One region of the Paenibacillus borealis genome, then DNA from elsewhere that is predicted to be linked to it. Evidence: predicted binding sites of a transcription regulator. Region 1 holds the regulator's gene; the other holds the start of a gene.

Region 1 (7,904 bases):
TTGACGGAGTGACTACGGTGGTGAGCAAGCTGTTTAATATTGTACAGCCGGATTATGCCTTCTTCGGGCTGAAGGATGCCCAGCAGGTAGCTGTTCTCCGCCGGATGGTGGCTGATCTGAATATGAATGTGGAAATTATCGCCTGTCCGATTGTGCGGGAAGAAGACGGACTGGCCCTGAGCTCACGCAATGTCTATCTGAGCGCTGAAGAGCGCAGACAGGCACTGGTGTTGTCCCGCTCCTTGCGTGAAGTGCGCCAGGCTCTGGAAGACGGCAAGGTGAGAACAGTGAATGAGGCGCGGGAGCTGCTGGTTTCGGTTATTGCTGAATCCCCGCTCGCGGTCATCGATTACGCGGAAATCCTGACTTTCCCTGATCTGGAGAGCCTGGAAGGCGGCAGTAAGCTGAGTGCTGCCGGCGGAGAGGTGATTATGGCACTTGCCGTGAAATTCGGCAGAACCCGCCTGATCGACAATAATGTATTTATTCCCAAGGAGGCTCACGCTCTTGTTTAGACATATGATGAAATCCAAAATTCACCGTGCTACCGTCACCGAAGCCAATTTAAATTATGTCGGCAGCATTACCATAGATGAGAATCTGATGGAAGCCGCGGATTTGCTGGAGAACGAGAAAGTGCAGATCGTGGATAACAACAATGGTTCCCGGCTGGAAACCTATGTGATCCCGGGGCCGCGCGGCAGCGGCGTTATTTGTCTGAACGGTGCAGCCGCTCGCCTGGTACAGCCGGGGGATACTGTGATCATTATTTCTTACGCCATGCTGTCATCCGAAGAGCTGGCGGCCCACAAGCCGACTGTTGTGTTTGTAGATGCCGACAATCAGCCGGTGAAGCTGGCGGATCATGAGATCCACGCGACGATTGCCTAAACCCCGCTGTTTGAGCCATGTAATCAATGGCAGGGATGAAGACACCCCGACTTGTGAAAAATGAAGTCAGGCAAGCTTAAGCTGACTTCATTATCAGTAAGGGTGGGATGTCCGGTGTTTCAACATTTATTTGCTGAGATGAACAAGATGCTGCAGGAGATCAGTACTGACTATCCTACTGCGGAGGGTGCCCGCCGCAACGACCTTTTATCCAAATATAATATGCTCCACCGGATCAGCGATGAGGTAATGGATGAATGGCTGGCCTTTGCCGAGAAGCTGAGCCAGTTCCGCGATCAGGCGGATTTCCAGCCGCAACCGGAGCAGGAGCAGGAAGCACCTGAGGAGGAAGCGCCAGAGCTTGCTATGGATGCTTTTGTCAGGGGACAGGGCTATTATAAGCTGCTTATGTACCGCAAATGTATCGAACAGTTCAAGGAAGTCACTGCCCGGCACCCGGACAGTCTGGCTGCCCGCCTGTACCTGGCGATGGCTTACCTGCAGGAAGGCGAAGCGGAGACGGCTTGGGGCCATCTGAATCATATGCTTGGCCTCATCCGTGAAACGAAGCTGAAGGCGATGATCTATAACGCGCTTGGCTGCATCAGAGCCTCCCAGGAACGCTTTAATGAAGCAAGTGAGCTGTTCAGCCTTTCTCTCCTGCATGATCCCGCTCTCCCTGAGCCGAACGTTAATCTGGAGGTTTGCCGCAAGCGGGGCGGAAAGCTTCAATTCGGACATCAGCTGGTCTCGCTTTTATAATTACTTTTCATCCATTCAAGCGATGCGGCCTTCTTCCCAGGGGGTGTGCATCGCCTTTTTTCGTAACTTCTGTTATGCTGATAAAGAGTCTCAAGTGAAAGGGAATAGAACTTATAATGAAATTTGCCGTGCTTGATTTTGAAACTACGGGAACCCAATCTGTGGGTGAGATCATCCAGGTTGGCCTTGCCATTATAGAAGAAGACAGGTCCATCTCCCGGGTGTATGGTTCCTTTGTCAAGCCCGGAGCACCCATTCCTCCTTTTATTACGGGCTTGACCGGAATTACAGACAGTGATGTGCAGGATGCGCCGGAGCTTGATGAGATGATGATGGAACTGGTGCCTCTGCTCGATGATGTTGTGCTGGTTGGACATAATGTGGCGTTTGATTTTCATTTCTTGCAGAATGCGCTGGACCGCTGCGGCTATTTGCCGTTTCAGGGCCGGATTCTGGATACCATCGATTTTCTCAAAATATGCTTTCCCTCGCTGACTACCTATCAGCTTGGGGCAGTGAGCAGTCATTTCGGCCTTACGCATGAGCGTCCGCATCAGGCGGACAGTGATGCCCTCGCGACGGCGCTTGTGCTGCTGAAATGTATGGAGGAGCTGGACAGCCTGCCTCTCCTGACCATCCAGCGTCTCAATGAGCTGTTCGCCGATGAGGACAGTGACCTGGCCTGGTATTTCGACGGTCTGCAGCGTGAGCGCGAAATGGAGACCTTCCAGCCGGAAGGAGACCTGACCTTCTACCGCCAGCTGGCACTTGCTGTAGGTGACTGGGCAGAGCTGGCTCCGCCGCGAGATGAAGGATCTGACAACCCGCTGCAGAATATTACCTTCGGGGAGTATATGGAAGAGGTAACCAAGCGTCTGAAGGACACCCTTCCGCAGTATGAGAGCCGTGAGGCACAGGAACTGATGATCCATGAGGTCATAACGGCGCTTGATCAGGATAAGCACCTGCTGATTGAAGCGGGCACAGGTACCGGCAAATCGCTGGGGTATCTGCTTCCGGCCATTTATCACAGTGTCCGCAGCAATCAGAAGGTCATGGTCAGCACGCATACGATCAACCTTCAGGATCAGCTGCGTGAGCGCGACATCCCTCTTTTGACGAGTGTTGTGCCATTTCCATTCAAGGCTGCGATCTTTAAGGGAAGAGGGCACTATTTGTGTCTGCGCAAGTTTGAACATAGAATAAATAAAAAGGACTTCATAAGTCCCAGGGAAGAAGCGCTTACCGCTGCTCAGATGATTGTCTGGCTGACCCAAACGGAGACAGGCGATGATGAAGAGCTTAACTTAAGCGGGCGCGGCGGTGACTTCTGGGAGACCGTAGCCAGTGATACCGACTCCTGTCTGGGACGTTCGTGCCCTTGGTTCCGGAAATGTTATTATCACCGGGCTAAACATGAAGCCGGAATTTCCGATGTGGTGGTGACCAATCACTCCAAATTATTTGCAGACGTTAAGGCCGGGCATCAGCTGCTTCCGGCTTACGAGCATCTCATTATAGATGAGGCTCATCATCTGGAGGATATAGCCGGCAAACACCTCGGCATGCAGATGAAATACTTCACCGTAGCGCATACGCTCACCCGCCTGTACAAGGACAGCCGGAGCGGACAGCTGCCTGCTCTGCGCCAGACTCTGCAATCGTCCGGCAGTGAGCAGGCTTCGGAATGGAGCGGCGTCATCGACCGGATCTACCCGGATCTGCTTACCGTTAAGGAGTCCTGGGATACGCTTAGCGATAAGCTCTTCGCCCTGCTGCCTGAACGCAGCGATGCCGGAGCTGGTGAAGCCGGCCAGCTGGTCGCACGCCTGCAGCCGGGCAAGAAGCCCAAAGAGTGGGAGGAGCTGGCTGCCCTGGAGAATACACTCAACCTCAGCCTGAGCGATATCATCCGCAAGGGTGATAAAATGCTTAGTGAGATGCGTGATACGGACAGCCAGTCCTCATCGGACAGCCTCGTGACGGATATCGGCGGGTTGTTCAAGGACCTGGCCTCCATTAGAGAGCAGATCCGATTCTTTATGGGACTGAATGACGAGAATATTGTGTACTGGCTGGAGGGGAGCGGTAATTACCGCGGCAAGTCGCTGCAGATGTATGCCGTTCCGGTGGATGTCAGCACCCAGCTGCGGGAGCTGTTCTTCGACAAGAAGAGGAGTATCATCCTGACCTCGGCCACCTTGTCTGTGGATAAGTCATTCCAGTTCATGATAGATAATCTGGGTCTTGGCGAGGCAGCAGAGCAGGGGCGTCTGATGACAGCACTGCTTCCGTCTCCGTTCAAATACCGCGAACAGGCGCTGCTTGTCATTCCGCGTGATTTCCCGAGCGTCAAGGGAAGCATTGGGGATGCCCGCTTTGTAGATACGCTGGTCCATTCTCTGGCCGAAACTGCAGTGGCCACACGGGGGCGGATGCTCGTACTGTTCACATCCTACAAGATGCTGCGCCAGGTTTATGATCCGCTGAAAGAGGCGTTGGCTTCGCAGGATATCATGGTGCTAGGCCAGGGTGTAGAAGGCGGCAGCCGGAGCAAGCTGATCCGGCGGTTCCAGGACAGTTCGGCGTCTGTCTTGCTCGGTACGAGCAGCTTCTGGGAGGGTGTAGATATTCCCGGGGAGGCTTTGACCTGCCTGGCGATTGTCAGACTGCCCTTCCAGCCGCCAAATCATCCGCTGGCTGAAGCGAAATCAGAGCTGCTGCAGGCACAGAAGAAGAATCCTTTCATGAAGCTGTCTGTCCCGCAGGCCGTGATCCGATTCAAGCAAGGCTTCGGAAGGCTGGTCCGCACCGCACAGGACCGCGGAATTGTTATTGTATATGATACCAGAGTCATTGAATCTTATTATGGGAAGTATTTCCTGTATTCGCTGCCCGGTCCCAAGATGGAGCATATGCTGACTGATCAGATGGTGCCGCGGATTGCAGAGTGGCTGGAAGAAGGCGGGGTTTAATATCCGTTCCCCGGTTGATATTATGTATAAGTAATTATGGTTCTGAAGTCCCGCGCTCCACGGCTGCTGCCCAATTGGGCAGTACCGGAGCACGGTTCCTATAATCGGATTATCACATCAAACTTTTAGGAGGAGAAAACATGAAATCGGATAAAATATCGGAGGCCGTCGTCCGCAGACTCCCAGTGTACCTGCGTTTCCTGAACGATCTCCAAAAACGTGAAATCTCTACAGTTTCTTCTCAGGAGCTGGGACAGAAGCTTGATCTTAATCCCGCCCAGATCCGCAAGGACCTGGCTTATTTCGGTGATTTCGGCAGAAAGGGCATCGGTTATGACGTCTCTTATCTGATTGAGAAGATCCGTCATATTCTGAAGCTGGACCAGCAGATTAACGTAGCTCTAGTAGGTGCGGGTAATCTCGGCCACGCCTTGTCGAATTACAATGCCTACTTGAAGGATACGATGAAGATTACAGCTATATTTGATGCTTACGAGCCTAAGGTAGGCCAGCAGATCAACTCGTTGACTGTGCAGCCGATGAGTGAGCTGGGGGATACCATCCGTGCGCAGGGCATCCGTATCGGAATTATTACCGTTCCGGACAGTGAAGCACAGAACGTAGCGGATATTCTGGTGGATTCGGGCATTGAGGCCATCCTCAATTTTGCCCCTGTTATTCTTAAGACTCCGGCTAATATCCGGATTCATGCCGCCGATTTCACCACTGATCTGCAGAGTCTGGCTTATTATTTACATGACGGAAAGGACGAAGCTGAAGATGAGCAGCAATAAAACGATTATTAAAGACGGCCGTTTCCTGGTTCCAGGCAGCGACAAGCCGGTTCTGAACGGTTATATGACCATAGAGAATGATCTGATTACTTACATAGGTGAAGCGAAGCCTGTAATCGAAGAGGATGCCCGGGTTATTGACGGCAGCCGTCTGCTGTTTATGCCGGGTCTCGTCAACACCCACGGCCATGCAGCGATGTCCCTGCTGCGCGGGTACGGTGATGATATGGTGCTTCAGGCTTGGCTGCAGGAAAAAATGTGGCCGATGGAAGAGAAATTCACCGGTGAGGATGTGTACTGGGGAACCTCTCTGTCTGTTCTTGAGATGCTGAAGGGCGGCACTACGACCTTCCTTGATATGTATGATCACATGGACCGGGTTGCTGAGGTCACCGAGCAGTCCGGCATCCGCGGCGTGCTGATGCGCGGTGTCATCGGACTCTGTCCGGAAGAGGTCCAGAATCACAAGCTGGCTGAGGCAATTGCTTTTGCCCGTAACTGGCATGGTAAGGCTGACGGCCGAATTACTGCGATGCTCTCGCCGCATGCGCCTTACACCTGTCCTCCGGAGTTTTTCATGAAGTTTGTCCAGGCGGCTCATGATCTTGATCTGCCAATGCACACGCATATGTCCGAAACCCGCCATGAGGTGGAGCAGAATGTGGCCGATTACGGCCTGCGTCCGGTCGCTCATCTGGAGAAGCTGGGAATGTTCACCCGGCCGTCCCTGATCGCCCATGGCGTTCATCTGAATGATGAAGAGATTGAGATTCTGGCCCGCCACAATGTCGGTGTATCCCATAATCCAGGCAGCAACCTGAAGCTGGCCAGCGGAGTAGCCCGTGTTCCTGAGCTGCTCAGAGCAGGAGTTAAGGTCTCCCTGGGTACGGACGGTGCAGCAAGCAACAACAACCTGGATATGTTCGAAGAGATGCGTCTGGCCGCGCTGATTCACAAAGGCGTAAGCGGTGATCCGACAGCAGTACCGGCTCCAGAGGCGCTGCTGATGGCGACCGAATATGGTGCGCAGTCTATTTTCCTGAACCAGGTGGGCAGGCTTTCAGCAGGGATGAAGGCCGACTTCATCGCGATTGATATTGATCAGCCGCATTTGCTCCCGCATACCGATCTTTTGTCCCATGCAGTATATTCAGCCAGTGCCAAGGATGTCGAGCATGTCTGGGTGAACGGCAAACAGGTTGTGAAGCACGGACAATGCCTGACACTCGATGAAGAAGCCATCCGCCGCAAAGCACAGGAAACGTTCGAAGCTCTGCTTAAACGGTAATACAGGCTAAATGGAAAGGAAGCTGTATGTTGAAGAAGAGGAGAAAATGGCTTCCGCTGGGGATCTCCCTGGTTCTGCTCCTTCTGTTCGGACTAAGCCAGTTCTATGCCTACATTATGAAGGATCAGTGGAACGAGCGGAGTGAAGCCAAAGAGATTGCCAGAGCACGGGCCGGCTTAACTGAGATATCCAAAGCACAGAAATCCGTCTGGGATGAAAATGCGATTTACTGGGTGCTTACCGGAAAAAATGATGCAGGGACTGAAATGATGGTTTGGGTCCGCTTTACCAGGGAAGGCCAGCCTGCCGGAGGCGAAAATGATTTATACGCGGAGGAGCTCAGCAAAGGGACTTCTGAGGCGCAAATCCGTGATATTATAGCTGACCAGCTTCCGGGTATTACGATTAAGCGGCTGCTGCCCGGAGTATATAATGGAGAATATGCCTGGCAGCTGTTTTACAAAAAGGACGGCAGGTTCTATTACAGCTTCTATCGTTTCACAGACGGCAGTGCTATCGGTGAAGGGTATAGCCTGCCCAACCGGTAAGCGGCAGCCAGTATGGTTTACAGCAGGAGCGGGGGGACAGTTGAACTGTTCTCCCGCATTTTTTATGCATATAAGCCGGAATTTAAATGCTTCTTCAAGGGAGAGAACAGTCTATAGCCATTCTTGGACTTGTGACTCACCGGGAGCTATGGCTTAATAATACGGGAGGGGAAAATTCCAACCCGTTTCGATGGCTTGCCAGCTGGATAGCATCAATTAGTATATACGATGATACATACCGGATTGCCATATCGGAAGTATGTGTTCCCGGCATCTGTTTCAACCATAATTGACATTCAGGAGGATCATAAAGTTGGAAATTCTAGCCTATTTAGATCAGGCGGTAACGTTGTTCAAAGAGGAAATGGGGGCGAATTTGTCCGGGATTTATCTGCACGGTTCGCTGGCCATGGGCTGCTTTCATCCGGATAAAAGTGATATTGATCTGCTGATTGTCGTACACGACAAGCTTCCTGTAGAGGTTAGCCGGAAACTGGCCAAGAAAGTGATAGCTTATCACGACAGTCTGCCGAACCGGCGCGGGATTGAGCTAACTGTTGTACTGAAGAAATATCTGAAGAATTTTGTGCATCCGGCACCTTTTGAGTTTCATTTCTCGGACTTTCATCTGGACCGCTACAGAAAT
Region 2 (7,904 bases), 1.8 Mb from region 1:
CAATAATCCATCGTAGCTCCACGTTCCGCAGTGGCTTCGGATCCAGGTCTCTTCCTGTTCCCGGAGCAGCGGTTTAACATAACGGTAGGTGGGCGATGTGCCCGTCTCCTCCAGCAGATGCTCGTCACAATTCCCCATGATGTTGATCATTTCCTTGCGCTGCATCAGCAGTCCGGCAGTAGCCAGAGGATCTAGCGGCCCGAACAGGCTGTCGCCCAGATTGACGATAAGATCCGCCTTCAGATTGTCCAGGTCCTTAAGCACAGCTTCAAGTGCAAACAAGTTGCTATGTATATCGGAGATTACAGCGATTATATTGTACAATTGCAGGTCCTCCAATTCCTAATCTTCTCAGCTGCGGTTCATGGGGCCGCTTCCTGAAAGGCAGTTCCATCCCAGCGGTATACAGTCTCAATCTGCTTGCCAGGAGCGTTGTCATAATGGTCCGCCCGGAAACCGCCTTCGACAGTCTCCAGCTTGACGGAATACCGGTCAGGACTGCTGATAAACAGCCCGGATGCCGCACCCTTAATCTGCAATTCCTGGATCGAATGATCCGGTTTCAATGTAAACAGCTTGAACAATGATCCGTTCGAAGAACCATATTGGCCAATCGTAAAATCGGGATTACCGTCCCCGTTATAATCAGCGAACTGAATCTGGAACAAATCGCCGAAGCTTAATTCTTCAGTGAAATGTCGGCTCAGCGCGAACGTGCCCAGTGCTTCACCCTGTTCATCTGTAATGACCAGCCGGAATTGACCGCTCCAGCTCCGTCCTGCCAGCGGGGATGGGCTGGACCAATCCTCGCTGTAGCTGCCTTGCAGCAGCTGCAGGTTCAGGAATTCCTTGTTTCCTGTGACCGGAAACAAGGAATTGCGTGAGATCGTCACCGGACCTTGTGTCACTACCGATGCCTCATCCGCCTCGGACTTCGCGGCAGCAGCACTTCCCCCGCTGAAGATCAGCTTGCGCAGCTTATCGGCATTCTTGGCGGAGACAGTATAGCCTGTCCCGCTGCGCTCAGCGGATAGCAGCAGACCGGCGTTTCCCTCCTGCTCGCCTAAACCCAGAATAAATTCCTCTGTATAGCCGTCTCCGTACACCAGCTTCATGCGGAAGTCCGCATCGTAATCCAGCTCGCCCGCAATACGTTTGCTTGTATTCATGGCCGTAGCCATCGTCTTAATGAAATCGCCATCTTTGAAGATCCTGGACTCAAAGGGAGCCGTCTCCGCTTGGCTCTCTATAGAGTTATAGGTCAGATCAATTTCAGAAATCCATCTTGAATTAATGTAGCCGAAAGCATTCTGGCAGCCGCTTAATAGAACAACCAGAAGAACAGGCAGAATCAGCAGTAGCCGCCTTATGGGTTCCACCTCCACATCATTATGTATAGATCAAGTATAACAGCCTTCTTAAGCAGAGTGAAATTCATCTCTCTCCCGCAGCCGTCCGGAAGCCAAACCGTCCGCTCTGGTGTATGCCAAAAACCGGCCCGCTGAAGAGTCAGGAACCGGTCTGTGCAGTAACTTCAATATGTAGGGAGCAGCCAGCTATAATCCGCTTTAGCTTATAGCCCCCACAGCCTTCATCCAGGCTTCTGCGATCAGCGCATGGCCGGCAGGTGAAGGATGGACGCCATCTCCGGCCCAGAAGGCAGGTTCGGCCTTAACCGATGCAGCGGCGAACAATCCATCCAGAGGGACCAGCACAGCGCCATATTCACGGGCCAGCTCACGCACCACATGAATTTTCGGGTCCAGGTCCTTACGCCAGCCCTTACGGTCTTCCGGCACCGGCAGCACGAACGGCTCAACCAGCACCAGCTTGGCATCCAAACTCTGCTTAGCGCGTTCAATCAGATCACGGTAGGATGCCTCGAACTCAGCTGCTGTAGTCTCCTGCCCGGAATCGAACCAGCGCCAAGTATCATTAACACCGATATAGATCGACACCCAGGTCGGCTTAAGCTCCAGACAATCCCTGTCCCAGCGTTCCTGCAAATCCACAGCGCGGTTGCCGCTGATGCCGCGGTTGATGAAGGTAAGGTTCTTCTCCGGATACTGCAGCCCAAGACGGGCGCCTGCCATCAGCGCATAACCTACACCAAGCGATGAAGCGTCTGCGTAATTGCGGCCGCAATCCGTAATACTGTCACCCTGGAACAGGATGATATCGTTCTTTTGAAATGGCATGCCTGAAATCCTCCTATGAAAACATCTGTAATAGTATAAACATATTCATTATAACAAATAGGTTTTCCTGCGAATACGTTTTCATTACATATTTACGGATTAAACCTGTTCACTGCTCTAAGCGCTTCCGCAGGGCTGTATTCAGAAGTTGGTTGGAATGAGCTTGTACCATCCCAATAATTTCATCAATGACGAGTCCAGGCTCGTCGTGATGGACATAATGACCGCTGCTTCCGGCGATCACCTGCCTGCTGGCCGCAGACAATTCCAGAAACTCTGCCTGGTTCTTCTGCTCAATCTCAAGTATCGCTTGTGCCGGCCAGTCTGATGCCGCTTCATCCGCAAGTCCCCTCGTGATCACAGACAGCGGAAGGTTGCCGGGCATGGAAGCTCTGGCAGCAGAAATCTGTTTATAGCTCTGCATCTTGTCGATCCGCTCACGATTAAGCGAAGGGTTCAGCAGGTAAGCCCGGTTCGCCGCAACATGCTGTGGGGGCAGCGCCCGCTCATAAGTAAGCTCCTTATATTCGCCTGCGGCATCTATCAGCACAAGTCCTGCTGTCCGGTCAGGATAGCAGCAAGCGAAGAGCCTGGCTACCAGCCCGCCAAAGGAATGACCGACGAGAATATATGGCGCCTTAATACCCAGCAGCGAAAGCAGCCGGTACAGTTCATCCACCAGATCCTGACAGGAACGCGGTCCGGGTACTCCCGGGCTGTTCCCGGTGCCTGCTCTGTCATAAGCCAGGGTTGAGGCATGCTGCGCAATACTCTCCTGCACACCGGTCCAGGAATCGCACCCGTCACCCAATCCGGATATAAATATAACGGCCGGCGCACTGTAGGCAGAATATTTATAAAACAATCCGCGGCCCTGGCCGTCCGTCTGAACCTCCATCCAATTGCAGATAAACCCGTTTCGAATCATCTTCTCCTCCTGAGGCCGTGTAAAAAGTTCATATACAGGCTATGCACCTCATTTAGATTAAATCGCCTTCCAGTAATTTACTATGTAATTTCACACAGCTCTCCCTCATTGAAAAAAATCCCCCTCAACTGCCTGGAGGCGGTTGAAGGGGATTATCAGCTGCATGGAAGCAGCTTGGAATGGATTAGCTGGATATAAAGGATTAATAAGCCAGGCTGAATAACCCGTGAATATGAGTCAAATACCGGATATTGCTGGCTTCCTTCATCAGCGTTGCCGGCAGACCTTTCAGCGGTGTGGAATTGCCGCCGACAATCGCCACCCCGTCTCTGCGTCCCAGACTGGCAAGTGTTCCGGAATTCACCGGGCTGAATGTCTCGGAAGCTTTATCGTTCAGATAAGCATACAGATTGTATCCAATCAGTTCACCCATCTGCCAGGCGATCTGTGCCGTTGGCGGATACGGACGGCCGTCCGGCGCGAAGACAACCGCACTGTCACCGGCTACAAACACATTCTGGTGTGAAGTGGATTGCAGGAATTCATTCACGGTTGCGCGGCCGCGGTTCACTTCAAGCCCGGACTCACCGATCAGCGGGTTACCCTGCACGCCGCCGGTCCAGACGAAGGTATTCGCCACAATCTGGCGGCCGTCCTTCAGGTCAATGGTATTACCGGCCACGTTCGTAACGGGAAGACCCGTCAGGAACTGAACCCCCCGTTTCTCGAGGCTGGTTGTAGCGCGCTCAATCAGATGATCCGGCAGGACCGGAAGAATCTTCGGTCCGGCTTCTACGAGCAGCAGCTGAATTTCTGCAGGATTCACTCCATATTTCTTAGTCAGCTTAGGCAGCACATCGGCAATTTCACCAACCAGCTCAACACCTGTCAAGCCGCCCCCGCCGATCAGGATGGTTGCATCAGCCGCGTTGCGGCTTTTGGCATATTCACGGATCCGGTCTTCAATATGTCCGTGAATCCGCAGGGCATCTGCCGCCGATTTCAGCACCATGCTATATTCTTCAAGTCCCGGAATGCCGAAATAAGCCGTTGTGCTGCCCAGACCGACTACAAGGGCATCATAGGTCAGCATTACCCCGTCCGAGAGAATGACCTGCTTGTTCTCCACCGAGAACGAATTAACCTTGGCAATTTTCAGATCGATATCCTTACCGGCAAACAGCTTCGCCAGCGGCATGGCAACTGCCTGTTCAGAAGCGCTGCCGGCTGCAAGACGGTGGAGTTCTGTAATGATCTGATGTGTGGGATACTGATTAACCACTGTAACTCTGGCTTCAGCTTTGCTCATATATTTGCGCACGGTCAGAGCACTCAGCAGACCGCCGTAACCTGCACCTAGAATGACTATATGTTTTGACATAATAATTCCTCCGTCCTTACGATTAAGAGTTGACAATAATTATTTACCGGATTGCCGTTCACCGCTGACCTGCAGGTATGCATTCATGAAACGGAGTACGTTCTGTACCTGAGGGTCCTTGATCATTTTCATCATGCCAAACAGGCTGACCGTTTCACTGCTTGCATCCGCGCGGTCTTTCGCTTCAATAACCGTAGCCGCCAGATTCTTGACAGAGCCTACCACAGGACCCGCCATCTCTTTGATTGCGCCTACCGTATCACTTTTGAGTACTTCATCCGATGCAACCGACTGTACGAAATCAACTGATTTGGTCAATGCACTGACCAGCTGTGTAATCTGCGGGAGCTGCTCCACCAGAAGAATTAGGGATTCCTGAACTTCAGGCTTCAGAAGCTGATTCAGAATATCCTCTTTGGGAAGGGATGCTGCGGGTATTTCTTGTTCAGAAGGGATTTGAGTAATTGTTTCTGACATAACGAAGTCTCCTTTACAATGGCGTTGCTGCTTAAAAATAGTCATCCTTAAAAACTATGTGACTATTATAACACTCTGTTTGTTATAAATGTCACAATCTTATTGGCTTTATAGCCTTATTTTGTGATTAAAATCACTTCTTTTCTTCCGTTTTCATATTTTATCGACTATTTGAACTTAAATTCACAATTTATTGTTGTATAATCATTGACGAACGCTTGCGGTTGTGATATTTTAAGCAAGTAACTTAATGTAAGTTTATTTATTAATATCAGCTATTGATTATTACTAACCAACATACATATCACAATGGAGGTAATTATTTATGAGTACTTTTTCAGAATTGGTTCAGTCCCGCAGATCGGCTATGAATTTCGTAGAAGGGGTAAAAATCCCGCAGAATGAGCTTGAAGAGATGTTCTCACTGGCACGGCTGGCTCCCTCAGCCTTCAACCTGCAGCATGCCCACTACAAAGTCATCAGCGACGACACTGTGAAGGAAGAAATCCGCAAAGGCGCATACGGCCAGTACAAAATCCACACCGCGTCGGCTGTCATCGTCGTGCTGGGTGACAAAAACGCCTACCAGCAGGCTCCGGAAATCTATAGCGGGCTTAAAATGCTGGGTGCCATGAGCGAAGAGGATTACGACCGCACCATTCAATCCATCAATGACTCTTATACCGGAAAGGATGCTTTCCAGCGTGATGAGGCGATCCGCAATGCTTCCTTGTCGGCTATGCAGTTCATGCTGATTGCCAAGGACAAGGGCTGGGATACCTGCCCGATGATCGGTTTCGATCCGGAAGCGGTGAAGGCCACCCTCGGGCTCGGCGACAATTTCGTTCCGGTAATGCTGATTACGATCGGCAAAGACAATAAGCACAAAATTAGACCACGCGGCTACCGCAAGCCGGTTAATGAGTTTGTAGAGTTCATCTGAGCTTAAACCTGGGCCACTGGTTCACAACAACAAAAAGGTCTTCCGGTTAAGCAACCGGAGGACCTTTTTTGTTGTGATTGTATAGGACAGATCTTCAATCAGATGTTCATCTGGCATAATGTAAAATAGCCGCTGCCGCGCGTTCCCGGCGCTCCGCATCGGGACTGTGCAGGGCAGCCTTCAGAACAGCCAGCGCCTCAGCAATTGTTGCTTCATCCACACGGGCCGGAGAATGAACAGCTTCTCCATCGCCAGCAGAGGAATCTGCAAGCCACAAATCCATTCTTGCTGCAGGCAGCACTCCTGAATACCGGGTAACTTCCTTATCTGAAGCAAGCAGTGCTTGTACTGCAGAATTCACACCACTGCGGGGCAGACTCTTCAGCCAGGTTACTCCGCGCCGATGCGCGGTTCCGCCCTTCATGTTCTCTTCCCGGCCATCATAGAAATAATCACCCAGATCGCCAAGGTATACCCATTCCTCATCCGCAATCAGCACATAATCCCCGTCCTGCATCACGTTGACGAAGGCGTCGAGACTGCTGAGAGCCTCTTCCAGCTCCTGCTCCTGATAAGCTCCGGATGCAGCCAGCGTGCTGCGGATATCCTCTCTTCCGCTGGTCTCCAGATCTCCAACAACGGGATCTCCCGCACATACATAATTATCCTCCAGAAAGGACTTGATTAACCCGCAGCGGGTTCCTTCAAGCTTCACAGCAAACAAATTCATCCTTTTCTTCCTCCTTCAAGTGCCCGGATGCCTGAACCGCAACATAACAATCAGTAAATTATACAGCAACCGGAAATACTTTTGCTGTCCTTTTTTAGACAGCACCGTTACAGATACAAATTTGCCCTGCAGATGAATCAAGCTAGAGATTGTGAAGCTTAGCAATTGCACATTTCCTCACCTGAGCTTGGCGGGTTCATGAACTCATCAGCTCGTGAGGAGGACTGACATTCCGTTAATGTCCTGAAACACCTTGTTTCAGTGCTTGAAAGAACAAGATAAAGGATTCTCAGTCCGAATCATCCTGATCAAGAGGCTTCTTTGGCGAAATAAGGGCCTCTCAGTCCACTTCAGCAAGAAATCCGCTTCGATGTACCGGCAGCCAGTCAGCGGATTGACACTGCCGATAACGATTCAGAGTATTTATACCTATTTGCAGGGACTCGGTAACGTTGGATCAAGTTTAGAGTGAACAACTATTGCTCGGGATCATTTATTGTGTGCAGCAGGATAAGATCCTCCTCATAAAAAACTAAGGATACGGAAGAATAATAGCGCTTACATGACTTTTCGGCGGGAAACAACCACAAATTTGAAGTATCCGCCTTTTTACGGCTGCGGTGAATCCCGGTATAATACAGGTATCAGCTCAAGGAACCATACACTGTGGTAAGAACATATGCTGGGGCAGAATCTCCGGCAGTCCTCTTAAGCAGCTGTACTCCCTGAGATCTGAGACTATATCTTTGATCCTGGCGTTAAAGCTTTCAATCCATCCCTACACGAAATGGTATGAGCTTCTTAAAGCTCAAAAGCCCACAATCAATCCTATCGTGATCAGCGGATGAATTAGAGAAGAATTAATGGGCAGGATAGGCAAATTGACTGCCGCCTCGGACGATTTCTACCCGGCTGAGTACAAAGGATAGGATAAGGAGTCTGAGAAGAACATGGGTATAGTGGTTATAGTATAAACCTCTATTGTTGATGAATTTATCAGCAGTAGAGGTTTATATGTGTTATAGGGGGATTTATTTTAGTTATTGCGGGACAAGCATGCAATTGAACTTGGCATAGCTGCTTTAGCGAAGCCCTTCGGCAACTTTAAGCAGAGTCTCTTTGGATACCTCCGGTGATTCTGTGCTTACTTCATGCAGAATGTTCCATCCGTTAGTTTCCCCTAGCTCGATCCACTGGATATAAGCATAATAGTTATTTGGGTTCCCATAAGCTTCTTTATTCACAAT

The links. Region 1 encodes Rex, which represses fermentation and respiration genes when NADH is low (regulators of the CRP and FNR family bind a similar motif). Its sites were predicted from a motif close to TTGTGAAATATTTCACAA; they were not measured.
Region 2: the regulator Rex is predicted to act here: its motif matches at 5,064-5,081, upstream of PBOR_RS14385 (helical membrane plugin domain-containing protein).

The regions. Positions count from the first base shown of each region.
Region 1 is NZ_CP009285.1:5,243,750-5,251,653, reverse strand. Features, by position in the region: gene panC (pantoate--beta-alanine ligase) at 1-515, shown strand, start outside; gene panD (aspartate 1-decarboxylase) at 508-891, shown strand; gene PBOR_RS22230 (tetratricopeptide repeat protein) at 1,006-1,653, shown strand; gene dinG (ATP-dependent DNA helicase DinG) at 1,770-4,628, shown strand; gene PBOR_RS22220 (redox-sensing transcriptional repressor Rex) at 4,769-5,422, shown strand; gene PBOR_RS22215 (amidohydrolase) at 5,409-6,710, shown strand; gene PBOR_RS22210 (cell wall elongation regulator TseB-like domain-containing protein) at 6,737-7,258, shown strand; gene PBOR_RS22205 (aminoglycoside adenylyltransferase domain-containing protein) at 7,572-7,904, shown strand, end outside.
Region 2 is NZ_CP009285.1:3,470,516-3,478,419, reverse strand. Features, by position in the region: gene PBOR_RS14410 (metallophosphoesterase family protein) at 1-324, opposite strand, end outside; gene PBOR_RS14405 (YhfM domain-containing protein) at 363-1,379, opposite strand; gene PBOR_RS14400 (SGNH/GDSL hydrolase family protein) at 1,569-2,198, opposite strand; gene PBOR_RS14395 (alpha/beta fold hydrolase) at 2,308-3,126, opposite strand; gene PBOR_RS14390 (NAD(P)/FAD-dependent oxidoreductase) at 3,329-4,507, opposite strand; gene PBOR_RS14385 (helical membrane plugin domain-containing protein) at 4,547-4,984, opposite strand; gene PBOR_RS14380 (nitroreductase family protein) at 5,310-5,927, shown strand; gene PBOR_RS14375 (hypothetical protein) at 6,034-6,657, opposite strand; gene PBOR_RS14365 (hypothetical protein) at 7,740-7,904, opposite strand, start outside.